DNA from 3 places in the Metabacillus schmidteae genome. Region 3 is predicted to be linked to each of the others. Evidence: riboswitches for the same ligand, from Rfam matches in the RefSeq annotation. Region 3 holds a riboswitch; each other region holds the start of a gene.
What was found. A riboswitch is a leader RNA that binds a small molecule or an ion and turns the genes downstream of it on or off. The one in region 3 is predicted to bind thiamine pyrophosphate.
Positions count from the first base shown of each region.

Region 1: another riboswitch for thiamine pyrophosphate. It lies ahead of thiT (energy-coupled thiamine transporter ThiT); the one in region 3 lies ahead of thiC (phosphomethylpyrimidine synthase ThiC).
Region 2: another riboswitch for thiamine pyrophosphate. It lies ahead of HWV59_RS06025 (thiamine phosphate synthase); the one in region 3 lies ahead of thiC (phosphomethylpyrimidine synthase ThiC).

Region 1 is NZ_CAESCH010000002.1:900,413-904,712, forward strand. It holds gene HWV59_RS25160 (hypothetical protein) at 1-538, opposite strand, end outside; gene HWV59_RS25165 (hypothetical protein) at 657-839, opposite strand; gene thiT (energy-coupled thiamine transporter ThiT) at 1,085-1,654, opposite strand; TPP riboswitch at 1,764-1,869, opposite strand; gene HWV59_RS25175 (hypothetical protein) at 2,018-2,404, shown strand; rRNA gene HWV59_RS25180 (16S ribosomal RNA) at 3,019-4,300, shown strand, end outside.
Region 2 is NZ_CAESCH010000001.1:1,239,222-1,243,521, reverse strand. It holds gene thiS (sulfur carrier protein ThiS) at 1-15, opposite strand, end outside; gene thiO (glycine oxidase ThiO) at 20-1,138, opposite strand; gene HWV59_RS06025 (thiamine phosphate synthase) at 1,135-1,743, opposite strand; TPP riboswitch at 1,820-1,929, opposite strand; gene HWV59_RS06020 (monovalent cation:proton antiporter family protein) at 2,297-4,144, opposite strand.
Region 3 is NZ_CAESCH010000001.1:2,076,181-2,080,480, reverse strand. It holds gene HWV59_RS09910 (hypothetical protein) at 145-426, shown strand; gene HWV59_RS09905 (MerR family transcriptional regulator) at 617-955, shown strand; gene HWV59_RS09900 (aspartyl-phosphate phosphatase Spo0E family protein) at 1,315-1,488, shown strand; gene HWV59_RS09895 (MOSC domain-containing protein) at 1,600-2,277, shown strand; TPP riboswitch at 2,468-2,583, shown strand; gene thiC (phosphomethylpyrimidine synthase ThiC) at 2,712-4,300, shown strand, end outside.

The DNA of each region.
Region 1 (4,300 bases), on a different contig from region 3:
CTTTTACCTCCCCGAACATCACGGTTGTAAGTTCATCCGCTTTATCAATGGATTCCTCAATGATCGGGAGTAACCCGACTTCTTGTGATTCATAGTAAACCTCTACATGACCATAGGTGGTCGTTAATTTATTTTTCTTCATCTCTTTATAGTCAGCTATGGTTACTGTTTTTTTCTGAAACGGAATTATATACAATTGGTATTTTTCTTCAATTGTCAGGTTTTCTCCAAGCTCTGTTGCAATCATATGATTGATGGATAAAAAGTAAATCGATAAAAAAGACGTGCAAATGGTTAGTAAAATAAATGAAAGAATCCCACTTTTCCTGCTAAGAAGTGTGATATTCCTCTTAGGATTAAGAAGAAGATAAAGACAAAAACAAAAAAACAAAAATGAAACCAGTGCCATGATGATACTGTAAACGGTGGATATTTTTATGTTAAAAAATAAATGAACACATACAGAAATAACAAAGAGCACGCAAAAAATAAGCAAATAATGTATGGCATTCTTTAAAAACAGGAATTGTGTTTTCAATGTGACCTCCTACATAGGTGATCTTTTTTTATACTTATGAACAATGTCCTGAAAAAATGCCGTGTTCAAATGCAAAAAAGAGAGACCACATAAGGTGACCTCCTCTTTTTGATTAAGATTATAAGTAGAAAATTGAACATAGATATGCAAAAACAAAACCTAAAGGAAAGCTGACAATTAAGGATAACCCATGAACAGGCCCCTCTTCATTGCTTATTCGAATCGCTTCTTTATATCCATAAGCAAAATGAAATAATGATAGTAATAAAGTTAGTAGAATAATAGCAAAAGATATAGTCATCATCTGTCCTCCGTTTTTTACAATCTAGTCTTTCTATTAATACATGCTAGAAAACAAATGAATATGATAACTTTTTAAAAAAGGTAGGGAGAACTGAAAAGCTAGATAGAAGATATTAGAAGAACTTGGCTAATCGCCAAGTCCTAATGGAGAAAGCCTTAGTTTTTCTTTTACTACTGTCCATAAATTTTTATACTTCCTGATAGTATAAATAAAACCTTGGCCGATGACCAAGGTTGAATAAACTATTTTCTTTTCACTAATCGAGGAGCTGTTAATAACAATAAACTAACAACAATAGCTGAGACAATTATTGTTGGAATCATATAGGATGCATTATATCCAATTGAGTAGATTAATACAGGCGTACCTTCCGGAGCGAAAGAAGCAAAAAAGAAAACTCCTGCAATGATGTGTGCAACTGCTCTAAGTATGCCTCCTAAAATTGTGCCTAATGTAATAAATAATATGGCTGCTTTTCTATTATTATTTGTTAATGCATTTTGTACCGCTTTAAAAAATACCCCACTTGCTCCTACTAATGTAAAAGCTAAATAATAATCAAGAAACCCTTGAACAGGGTGAACAATATAAGGATTAAAAATAGCTTGTAATAAACCTAAAATGAGTCCGGTAAGTAATCCGCCTTTTAATCCCCAGCGATATGCCATAATAAATACTGGAATCATTCCAAGTGAAATGGATCCACCTTGCGGCAATTTGCCGATTACCCCAGATAATAAATCCAATAAAAATGCCAATGCACCTAGCATGGCGACTTCAATTAAAAAAACTAAACGCTGATTTCCTTGCAATCTAATTCCCTCGCTTTTTTTATTAAACCAAAGGGAACCTTTCATATCTGCGTATAAACTAAAAAAGCAATGAATGGAATGATCATAGTAGTCCCAAACATTACTTTTTATAAATGATCATCCACATCCCTACACTAGTATTAACTAACAGGTTCAAAGGGTTAGAATGATCAAAGTCATTCAATCTCAGCTAAAAGGCTCCCCCTGTGGTTTAAGGTATTATATTTTAGTCATAACTATACACCATCATTCATTAATCAACAACTAAAAGAAAGAAGAATTTGAGAGAACCTGCATTATTTTTCGTAATGAATTAATAGGCTGGTACATATAATTCACCAGAATTGTCCATGGGGTGAATGTATGAGTCTAAAAAAAATACTTAGTTTTAAACAACCTTCTATTAGAAAGCAATTGAATGTTTCAAGGAAAGAAAAACAATATGGAGGTATTATTCAACAATTACAACTAGAAGACTTCTGGCATAACTTAGAGATTCATGAAAGATCATTTATACGTAATTGTGTGAAGTGGTCATTTAGTGGACGATTTAATGGAGAAGATATAGATCACCCGGATAGTCATGCTCAAACAAAGAGAGATGATTGTCGTTTTCTAATGGGAAATGCTGCTTGGGCATTTGATTCCAAAGAATATGTATTAACTGAAAAAATACTTAATGAGGTAATTCATCGCTCAAAAAGTACTTATACTCTTCATCGAGCATATCAGAAATTAATATATATATGAGGTTTCAGAAAATAAGTCTTTAATACAAAAGTGGAAAAATTATTGTGAAGAACATATTAAGTTAGCTCCGGCATTATTTTATGAATCGGATAACAAAGAAGAACTGCCTCCAGAAATCAGATCTTTTTCTGTATTGAAAAAAATTTTACTTGATGAAAATGCCTTGGAGGAATATAAAGAGCTATCCTTTATAGAACAGCAGTATAATTACGGATACTTTTCTAATGAAGAAAAGGTTTTAAGAGATATGTGAGGGACTGGAGATTATTCTTTAGTCCTTTTTTGTTGTAAAAGCTATATTTATTAACGCTCTTCACAAAAAACAAAAAATAATTCAAAAAAGTGCTTGCGAACATAAAAATATCATGATATATTATTAAACGTCGCTGCTGCGGTAGTGATGAGCAAAAATACAAACAGTAAGAAACAACGATGAAAAATAAATATTGACAAGCTGTTTGTGAAATGTTATATTGATAAAGTCGCTTCTGATGAGAACGACAAACCAAATGATCTTTGAAAACTAAACAAAACCAAGCGTGCCAACGTTAATTTCGATTAACAAAAAACGTACTATATAGTACAAAATTTTATTATGAGCTACATCAAACACTTTATCGGAGAGTTTGATCCTGGCTCAGGACGAACGCTGGCGGCGTGCCTAATACATGCAAGTCGAGCGAATCTGAGGGAGCTTGCTCCCAACGATTAGCGGCGGACGGGTGAGTAACACGTGGGTAACCTGCCTGTAAGATTGGGATAACTCCGGGAAACCGGAGCTAATACCGGATAACATTTCGAACCGCATGGTTCGAAATTGAAAGACGGCGTCTAGCTGTCACTTACAGATGGACCCGCGGCGCATTAGCTAGTTGGTGAGGTAACGGCTCACCAAGGCAACGATGCGTAGCCGACCTGAGAGGGTGATCGGCCACACTGGGACTGAGACACGGCCCAGACTCCTACGGGAGGCAGCAGTAGGGAATCTTCCGCAATGGACGAAAGTCTGACGGAGCAACGCCGCGTGAACGATGAAGGCCTTCGGGTCGTAAAGTTCTGTTGTTAGGGAAGAACAAGTACCAGAGTAACTGCTGGTACCTTGACGGTACCTAACCAGAAAGCCACGGCTAACTACGTGCCAGCAGCCGCGGTAATACGTAGGTGGCAAGCGTTGTCCGGAATTATTGGGCGTAAAGCGCGCGCAGGCGGTTTCTTAAGTCTGATGTGAAAGCCCACGGCTCAACCGTGGAGGGTCATTGGAAACTGGGAAACTTGAGTGCAGAAGAGGAGAGTGGAATTCCACGTGTAGCGGTGAAATGCGTAGAGATGTGGAGGAACACCAGTGGCGAAGGCGACTCTCTGGTCTGTAACTGACGCTGAGGCGCGAAAGCGTGGGGAGCGAACAGGATTAGATACCCTGGTAGTCCACGCCGTAAACGATGAGTGCTAAGTGTTAGAGGGTTTCCGCCCTTTAGTGCTGCAGCAAACGCATTAAGCACTCCGCCTGGGGAGTACGGTCGCAAGACTGAAACTCAAAGGAATTGACGGGGGCCCGCACAAGCGGTGGAGCATGTGGTTTAATTCGAAGCAACGCGAAGAACCTTACCAGGTCTTGACATCCTTCGCTACTTCTAGAGATAGAAGGTTCCCCTTCGGGGGACGAAGTGACAGGTGGTGCATGGTTGTCGTCAGCTCGTGTCGTGAGATGTTGGGTTAAGTCCCGCAACGAGCGCAACCCTTGATCTTAGTTGCCAGCATTCAGTTGGGCACTCTAAGGTGACTGCCGGTGACAAACCGGAGGAAGGTGGGGATGACGTCAAATCATCATGCCCCTTATGACCTGGGCTACACACGTGCTACAATGGATGGTACAAAGGGCTGCAAGACTGCGAAGTC
Region 2 (4,300 bases), 840 kb from region 3:
TAGTTTTATACTCATCATATCACCTCACAGATTGTGTTAAATTTCTTGTTATGGAGAAAGCCCTGACATAATTTTCATCTATCTTTCTCTTTAAAATAAAGTCTCTAATCATTGTCCCTGTTTGAGGGGCAAGCAGAATCCCATTTCGGTAATGTCCTGTTGCGAACAGGATGTTATCATCTTCAGGATGCAGGCCAATATATGGTTTTCCATCTTCTGACTGTGGTCTTAATCCAGCCCAGGTACTTACTAGCTGTGCTGAAGATATACTTGGCATTAACGGGGTGATCTTCTCAATTAAAGCTTGAATCCCACCTAAAGAAGGTGTTGTACTCCAATCATCCTCCACCATTGTTGCACCAATAACAAACCTTCCATCACCTTTAGGAACAATATAGCAATGATCATAAAAAATCGTCTTTTCCAAATGCAGTGTATTACTTTTCACTGCCAAGCATTCACCTTTTACTGGTTTCATACCATTTGGTAATCCCAACTGTTTAAAGAAATAGCCGCTCCAAACACCATTCGCTACGACCACTTTATTACAAGTAAAATCTCCTTGTGGTGTGCAAAGAACATAATCATTTACTGATGTTTTTTGGATGGAATGAACAGGAGCATTCTCGATAAATGTTGCACCTAGTAAACTAGCTGATTTTGTAAATGCCTTACAAACATGGATTGGTGAAACATGCCCATCCTCTGGAATATGTAGTGCTCCTTCAATTTCATTTGATACATAAGGTTCATTTATTAAAACTGTTTCTTTTGTGTGCCATTCAAGTGACTCATGGTGATGAACGGCTTGTTTTAATGACATTACTTCTTCTAACGTTTTAGCAACTTTATACATGCCTTTATCAACTAGTTGAATATGAATCTGTGATAAATCTAAAAGTTCGTCTTGTAAATGATGGTATTGTCGTTGACTTTCCTTTGCAAATTGGAAAAACGCATCATTCTGTTCGAGTTCAGAATTAGCCCCAAGCATTCCCGCTGCCGCACTTGTCGCGCCAGATCCTCCTTTATCACGTTCCAATACAAGGACAGAGACACCTTCTTTTGCTAATTGGTAGGCAATCGATTGACCAATGATTCCGCCACCAACAATTCCTACATCATAGTGTTTGCTCATTGTATCTCTCCTCTATTACTCTTTTCTTTTAATTTTATTAACGCCTGCTTTGGGTCTTTGTTCTGCATGATATAAGACATAACCGCTACTCCATAAACATTTGTTCCTTTTAGCTGATCAATTGTCACTGGAGTAATTCCCCCTATTGCTATAACCGGGACCTTGACGTTTTCACAGATTATCTTTAACTGCTCAACACCTCTTGGTAAAAGGTCAACCTTACACGTTGTCTCGAAAATATGTCCATATAATAGATAATCTGCGCCCTCTTTTTCACATTGAATCGCTTCTTCTAATGAATGAATAGATCGTCCGATTCTAAATGCGGGCCTGTATTTTTTTACTTCCTGAATCGAAAAACTATGGCTTGGTAAATGGAGATTAGGTATGTTTTGTAATATAGCAACATCCATTCGATCATTTATGACGAGCTTTTCCTTTTGTACACCTTTTGCCACTAATTCAGATACAAGCAACATTATGTCTGAAGCTGATTTTGTTTTTTCACGTATATGGATATAGTCTACTTCATTGTGAATAATAGACAATCGCTTTATCAGTTCAGCGATGGTTTGCTTTCCGTCTGTTATGACATGAAATTCCATTACAATCACCTTGTTCTTTATAGCAAATAAAAAAACCACTTTTCGATAGAAAAGTGGTTTTACATACATATATGTATTATGCTGTAATCCACTTCCCTACGCTGGTATGAACCAGATCAGGTTATAAGGGTCTTAAAGAATCACTTTAATCTCAGCCCATTGTATAGGGCTCCCCTAGCGGTTATTTGCCAATATTCATTTGTTATTTAGTATTATCATACCAAATGTGTGAAAACTTTCAAGAAATTATTTTATTTCTAATAGATGTTTTCGCATACTTAGATATTTATTATTAAGTTAGAAGTAAGATCAGATCGTTTCATTGCGCTGCAGACACTCGCTTTCCGCGGGGAGGAAGCTGAGCCCTCCTCGGCTTCGCCTGTGGGGTCTCAGCCTTTCCTCACTTCCCGCAGGAGTCGAGTGTCTTCCGCTCCATTCCACTATCGACTTTAAAATAGTATTCAAAAGAATAAATCTTCACGAAAATGTATCCCCATAAACAATCGTTTATTTTTAAATATCTATTTTCCAATAACCTAATAACCTACATATTCTAGAACAACTCTAACTCCTGTTTTAGCTCGTTCACATATTCTCTTGATCCTGTCACGATGAGGCGGTCGCCTAGTTTGAGGTCTGTGTCACCGTGTGGAACGATTGAGTCTTTTCCTCTAAAGATTCTTACGAAGATGATATCACCTGTAAACGGGAAATTGCGTAGTAAGATATCATCGTATTTTGGGTTATTTAAATTAATTTGATGAAGAGTTGTTTCTTGGTTTGTTAGGATTCTCATGACACTTGGTGCTTCGATTAGTGCTCGCAGCACTGTATTTGTTGAAAGAAGTGTTGAGAATATGTCAATTCCTTCATCTTTTAACTTACTTGCTAAGTCAGGTGAACCAACACTAGCAATAACTCGATCAACTTGTTCTTCTTTTGCAAACGTGGCAATCGCAGCATTTTTTTGTTCATCACCAGTCGCTACAACGACCATATCCACATCAAACGCATTATGCTCTTTTAATGCATCAACGTTAAATTCGTTAATTTCTTTTATTTCAAATAATGATTCAGCGATTTTTTGATCAATTTTATCTTGTTGAATATGGTAAACCGTTGTTTCATAAAGATCAGGATTCAATTCTCTTGTAACAGGCAGTGTCATTTGATTTGCACCAATAAACGCCACTTTAATTTTTGTTGGCCCACCTTCCGTTTTAGGGAAGAGCTTTTTAAAGAATATTGGTGTCACAATACTCGTAATGACAGCAACTAAGATCAAGGCTCCAGACATTTGGGATGTGATAATCTCCATTCTCTCCCCAATTGTTGCTGCTGCAATAACTAAAGATAATGTTGATGTCAGCAAAAACCCTGAAGCTAAAGTAGTTTTCATATCATACCATTTCTTCAAATAGAGAACAGGTACAATCTTCGAAATTAACAGGGCGATAAAAAGTAAAGGAATGAGAATAAAGATTTTTGGATCTTTGAATAATTCCCAAATATCTAAATCAACTCCAACCATTACGAAGAAAATTGGGATAAGAAAACCATAACCAAAGGAATCAAGCTTTTGTACCATTTCTTTATTTGGCGATAGAAGGGAAACTAATACCCCCGCTAAAAAGGCACCAAGAATATTTTCTGCACCAATCGTCTCAGATATCGCCACTAATAAAATGATTAATGTGAATACAGCACGTGTCCCAATTTGAATTGTCCCCTTGGACATTGTTTCAATAAAGGAGCGATTCATGAATGTTTTTCCTAAGAAATAGAGAGCTACACCGGCACCGAATAGAATTAATAATAGCCATGTATTGCTTTCTCCTCCACCATATATAGAGGCAAAAACAGCAAGCAAAATCATCGTTACTAAATCAGCGATAACAGCGACCAACAAAATAATCTGACCGATGTTGGATTTCATAATCCCAGCATCTTTTAAGGTTGGCACAACAACACCTAATGAAATCGTTGAGATTATCAATGTCATGAGGAAAGCATTGTCCATTAAACCAATCCATACGAATATGTACGAAAGAAGTAGTGATAAGGCAAATATCCCCGTAAAAATAATCATTGAAACTAAGAACGTGTTAGGGGCATTTTTTCCTGAAGGAAGCTTTTCTTTCTTTTTCCCTCCTGCAAATGCTGTAAAGTCGATTTCAAGTCCACTTAGGAACATGAGGAAAATGAATCCAAGCATTGATAATGTTTCTAACCACATATCCTGATGAACAATATCAAAACCGCTTTTTCCAATGAATAAACCGACAATAATCTCAGCTACCACGACAGGCATAAAATTCATCTTTAAACGGTGGAGTAAAATTGGGGTTAAAAATGCTGCGAGTATGACAATAACTAATGAAGTTACAGACGCTCCATGCATCCTATCCCTCCTTCTTTTTTGTTTTTTGTACTTCAGTGAAATATAGTAATGGTTGAATGCAGCAAGAGGATGTTTAGTTTGCTCCATTCAACCTGAACATTTTTTCTCCATAATACAAACTGTTTAAAATAATCTAGTTCCTATAATATACAAATT
Region 3 (4,300 bases):
CACTATTAAATTTACCTCAAAATTGTTATGTGGCGATTAAGACAATGTTAAGATTTTTTATTGAGATATTAAGATTGTATAAATTTGGTTAAATTTTCAAAAATTTGTCGACAATAGTTTCAATAACCTATGGAGTTGAAACGAATGAAGATAAAGGTAATTGCTATAAAACAAGATCTTTCTTACACAAAAGTTTTTTATCTCAATTTAGCTGAACCAAAAAACCAGCAATTATATATGGCTATATTCGAAAAAGGTTTTTTAGCTTCATTAACTATTTACAACACACTTACAAATCACTTTGAAGAAGTTACTTCCTTATTCCCGGAATCCTTTTTACAAAAACTTTCAGAGAATATTTACATTCAAATAAATACAAAGTCTTATAGACCTGAAGAAGGTTCTCATCTAAAATCCTTCCTTTAATGAGATCATTAATTCTCGAAGATTTTCTTAATTGTACCCACTCTTTGCTTCTGTTACATTTCAGCTGTAAAAAAACCTCACAACTACTTACACGGAATATATTTTTATGTTAGAATTTCTTACATAACAGAAGCCATCTTTGCCATAACAGGATATACTCTAAGTAAGAATTGTTTAAGGGGTGGAGATATTGAATCATCCAGACCGCTCTTATAAGGATAAAAAGGTGATTTCAATAGGTACAGTCAGCGAACTAACCGGATTAACATTAAGGCAAATTCGTTATTATGAAGAAAGAAAACTAATTGCACCGTATCGAAATGATCGTGGTACGCGAAAATATTCGTTTTCCGATATTGAAACATTGATGGACATTGCTGACAAACGAGAGGACGGTGTACAAACAACAGAGATTTTAAAAGAAATGCGTTTAAAGGAACGTAAGCGGGAAAGTGAAGCAGATGTAAGAAAAAAAATGCTGCAAGGTCAGATAAACGCACAATTCAGATATGGACGTGGAGGACATTGATGAAATTTGGAAAGTTCCCTTTACCACCTAGTTCTCATGGAGAAATCCCTATTTTTTCTTGTTCTATCATCCGTAGATTTCTTTTTATTTCAGAGAGTTGATAAAAGCTACAGCAAAAGAGCCTAAAATGCTGTAGCTTTTTAATGTGCTTCCCCCCTTTAACCAGGACATTTATCACTTTTCTTCAATTAAAAAATCCACAAAGCCTCCCTGCTATTGATTCACTTTATATAATATTTCGACTTTTTTTTTTGAAAATAGGAAAAAAAACACAGTATTCTATTTACTTTCTTTTAAAATATCAGATAATAAAAATACTAGGATCAATTTACCTAGATGTATACTGTGAGGTGTTCATTGTGAAAACATTAGATACCGTAATAGAGGAATATCGTAACAAGATGTTTTTAATTGCCAAAGAAGATGGCCTAAATTCACATCGAACATTAATAGCAAGTCAACACTTAGATGAATTACTGAATATAAAAATGGCTGAGAGCAAAGCTATAAGTAAACCGAAAGAAAATCATTAGAATATTATAAGTAAAATGTATAAATACATCAATGGGAAACCTTGATGTATTTTTCATCGAATCATCTATATAAAAAGGCAGAAACTTTTTCTCCAATTCGTCTTAAGGGAAGTGAATTCTTTGAATCATGAAATTGTTTGGTTAAGTAAAGGAACACCCTCTACTCTTACCTATAAGGGAAAGGAATATAAATCAGGTATAGCTAAAAATCAAGTATCTGAGCTAAATGTCACGTTGAATGGAATTATTGGTGATGATGTTGAAAATCATGAATTCCATGGAGGATCGGAACGTGTAATTTGTGTATATGCTTATGAACATTATGGATTTTGGGGACAACTCTATCAACACATTCTCCCTAAAGCTGCTTTCGGTGAAAATTTAACTCTAAAAGGTATGACCGAATCTGATGTAAATATTGGAGATATTTATCAAATTGGTGAGGCAATTGTTCAGGTTTCACAAGGTAGGTTTCCATGCTCAACAATTAATAAATACACAAACATACCTACCCTTTTAAATAAAATTATTGAACACGGCTACACTGGATATTTTTTTCGAGTGTTAGAAGAAGGTACGATTTATTCTAATTCCTCTATTAAATTACTTGAAAAACATCCAAAAGGATTATCCATAAGCACCATCCATCATACCTTCTTTCATGATAAAGAAAATATTAGACAGATTGAAGCCATTTTATCATTAGATACTCTTTCTAAAGAATGGAAAAATAGATTGAATAAACTACATAATTCTATTACAAAAAATTCCGATAAAAGTTTAAGGTGAAATTTCACCCTAGCAATTTCTTCCTATTTTATTATTACTATCTAACTAGTTCCTATTAAGAAAACGAGGACTTCTACTCATTCAAGAGTGGAGGTCCTCGTTTTTCACGAATATTCAGATAGTAAAAAAGATTCTGTTGACTTACATCTTCAGTGTGATATGATTATTCTTGGAATTTAATTAAATTTCCATTATCTACTAGGGGAGTCCATTAGCTTGGACTGAGAGAAGAACGCGCTCGAAGTTCTTTGACCCTTCGAACCTGATCTGGATGATACCAGCGTAGGGAAGTAGGAATAGTTTATAAAAGGGTCTTCGCACACGCCCCTTTATTTTATTTTTCCTACATCTACCTAACGGGTTCTGTATATCAGAGCCCGTTTTTTATTTCCTTCCGTTGTGATCACATAACTAATATTCTAGGAGGAGATTAGATGAAGATTAATGTTAAACAACCATTCTCTGGCAGCAAAAAAATTTATGTACAAGGTAGTAAACCTGACATTCAAGTACCAATGAGGGAAATCTCACAGGATAAAACGAAAAGTACTTTTGATGAAAAAGAAAATCAACCTATACGTGTTTATGATACAAGCGGGCCTTATACAGATCAAAATGCTGATATTAATATTTCTAAGGGCCTTCGCAAAATAAGAGATAACTGGATTAAGAGCCGACAAGATGTTGAACATTATGCAGGTCGAAAAAGCAAACCTGAAGATAATGGCTATAAAACTCTATTTCCATCTTCGACTGATATATTCCCGTCAGAGTCTACTACACCACTTGTAGCTAAAAAAGGAAAAAGAGTTACTCAGCTACACTATGCAAGACAAGGAATAATTACACCAGAAATGGAATTTATCGCGATTCGTGAGAAAATGGATCCTGAATTTGTTCGGGATGAAGTTGCTTGTGGGCGCGCAATAATTCCGGCAAATATTAATCATCCTGAAAGTGAACCAATGATTATAGGTAAAAATTTTCATGTGAAAATCAATGCAAATATTGGAAATTCTGCCGTTACCTCTTCTATCGAGAATGAAGTTGAAAAAATGACATGGGCAATCCGCTGGGGTGCCGATACGATCATGGATTTATCAACTGGAAAAAACATTCACACAACAAGAGAATGGATCATTCGTAATTCACCTGTTCCAGTTGGGACTGTACCAATTTATCAGGCATTAGAAAAGGTGAATGGAATTGCTGAAGATTTAACATGGGAAGTATATCGTGACACGCTTATTGAACAAGCTGAACAAGGTGTCGATTATTTCACTATTCATGCGGGCGTTCTTCTCAGGTATATTCCGTTAACCGTTAATCGGACAACCGGAATCGTGTCACGAGGGGGTTCCATTCTTGCCCAATGGTGTTTAGCTCATCATAAAGAAAATTTCTTATATACTCACTTTCATGAAATATGTGAGATTTTAGCAGCATACGATATTGCCGTTTCATTAGGCGACGGTTTACGCCCCGGCTCTATTGCTGATGCGAATGATGAAGCACAGTTTGCAGAACTTGAAACATTAGGAGAACTAACGAAAATAGCCTGGGAATATGATGTTCAAGTTATGATTGAAGGACCAGGACACGTTCCAATGCATCTAATTAAAGAAAATGTTGAAAAACAGCAGGATATCTGCCATGAAGCCCCCTTTTATACTTTAGGACCTTTGACAACCGATATCGCTCCTGGCTATGACCATATAACCTCTGCAATTGGAGCAGCCATGATCGGTTGGTTCGGCACAGCCATGTTATGCTATGTGACACCAAAGGAACATCTTGGGCTACCAAATAAAGATGATGTTCGTGAAGGAGTCATCGCTTATAAAATTGCTGCACATGCTGCTGATTTAGCAAAGGGACATCCAAATGCCCAATACCGAGATGATGCCCTATCCAAGGCACGATTTGAGTTTAGGTGGAAAGACCAATTCAATCTCTCTCTAGATCCAGAAAGAGCAATGGAATATCATGATGAAACATTGCCGGCTGAAGGGGCAAAAACAGC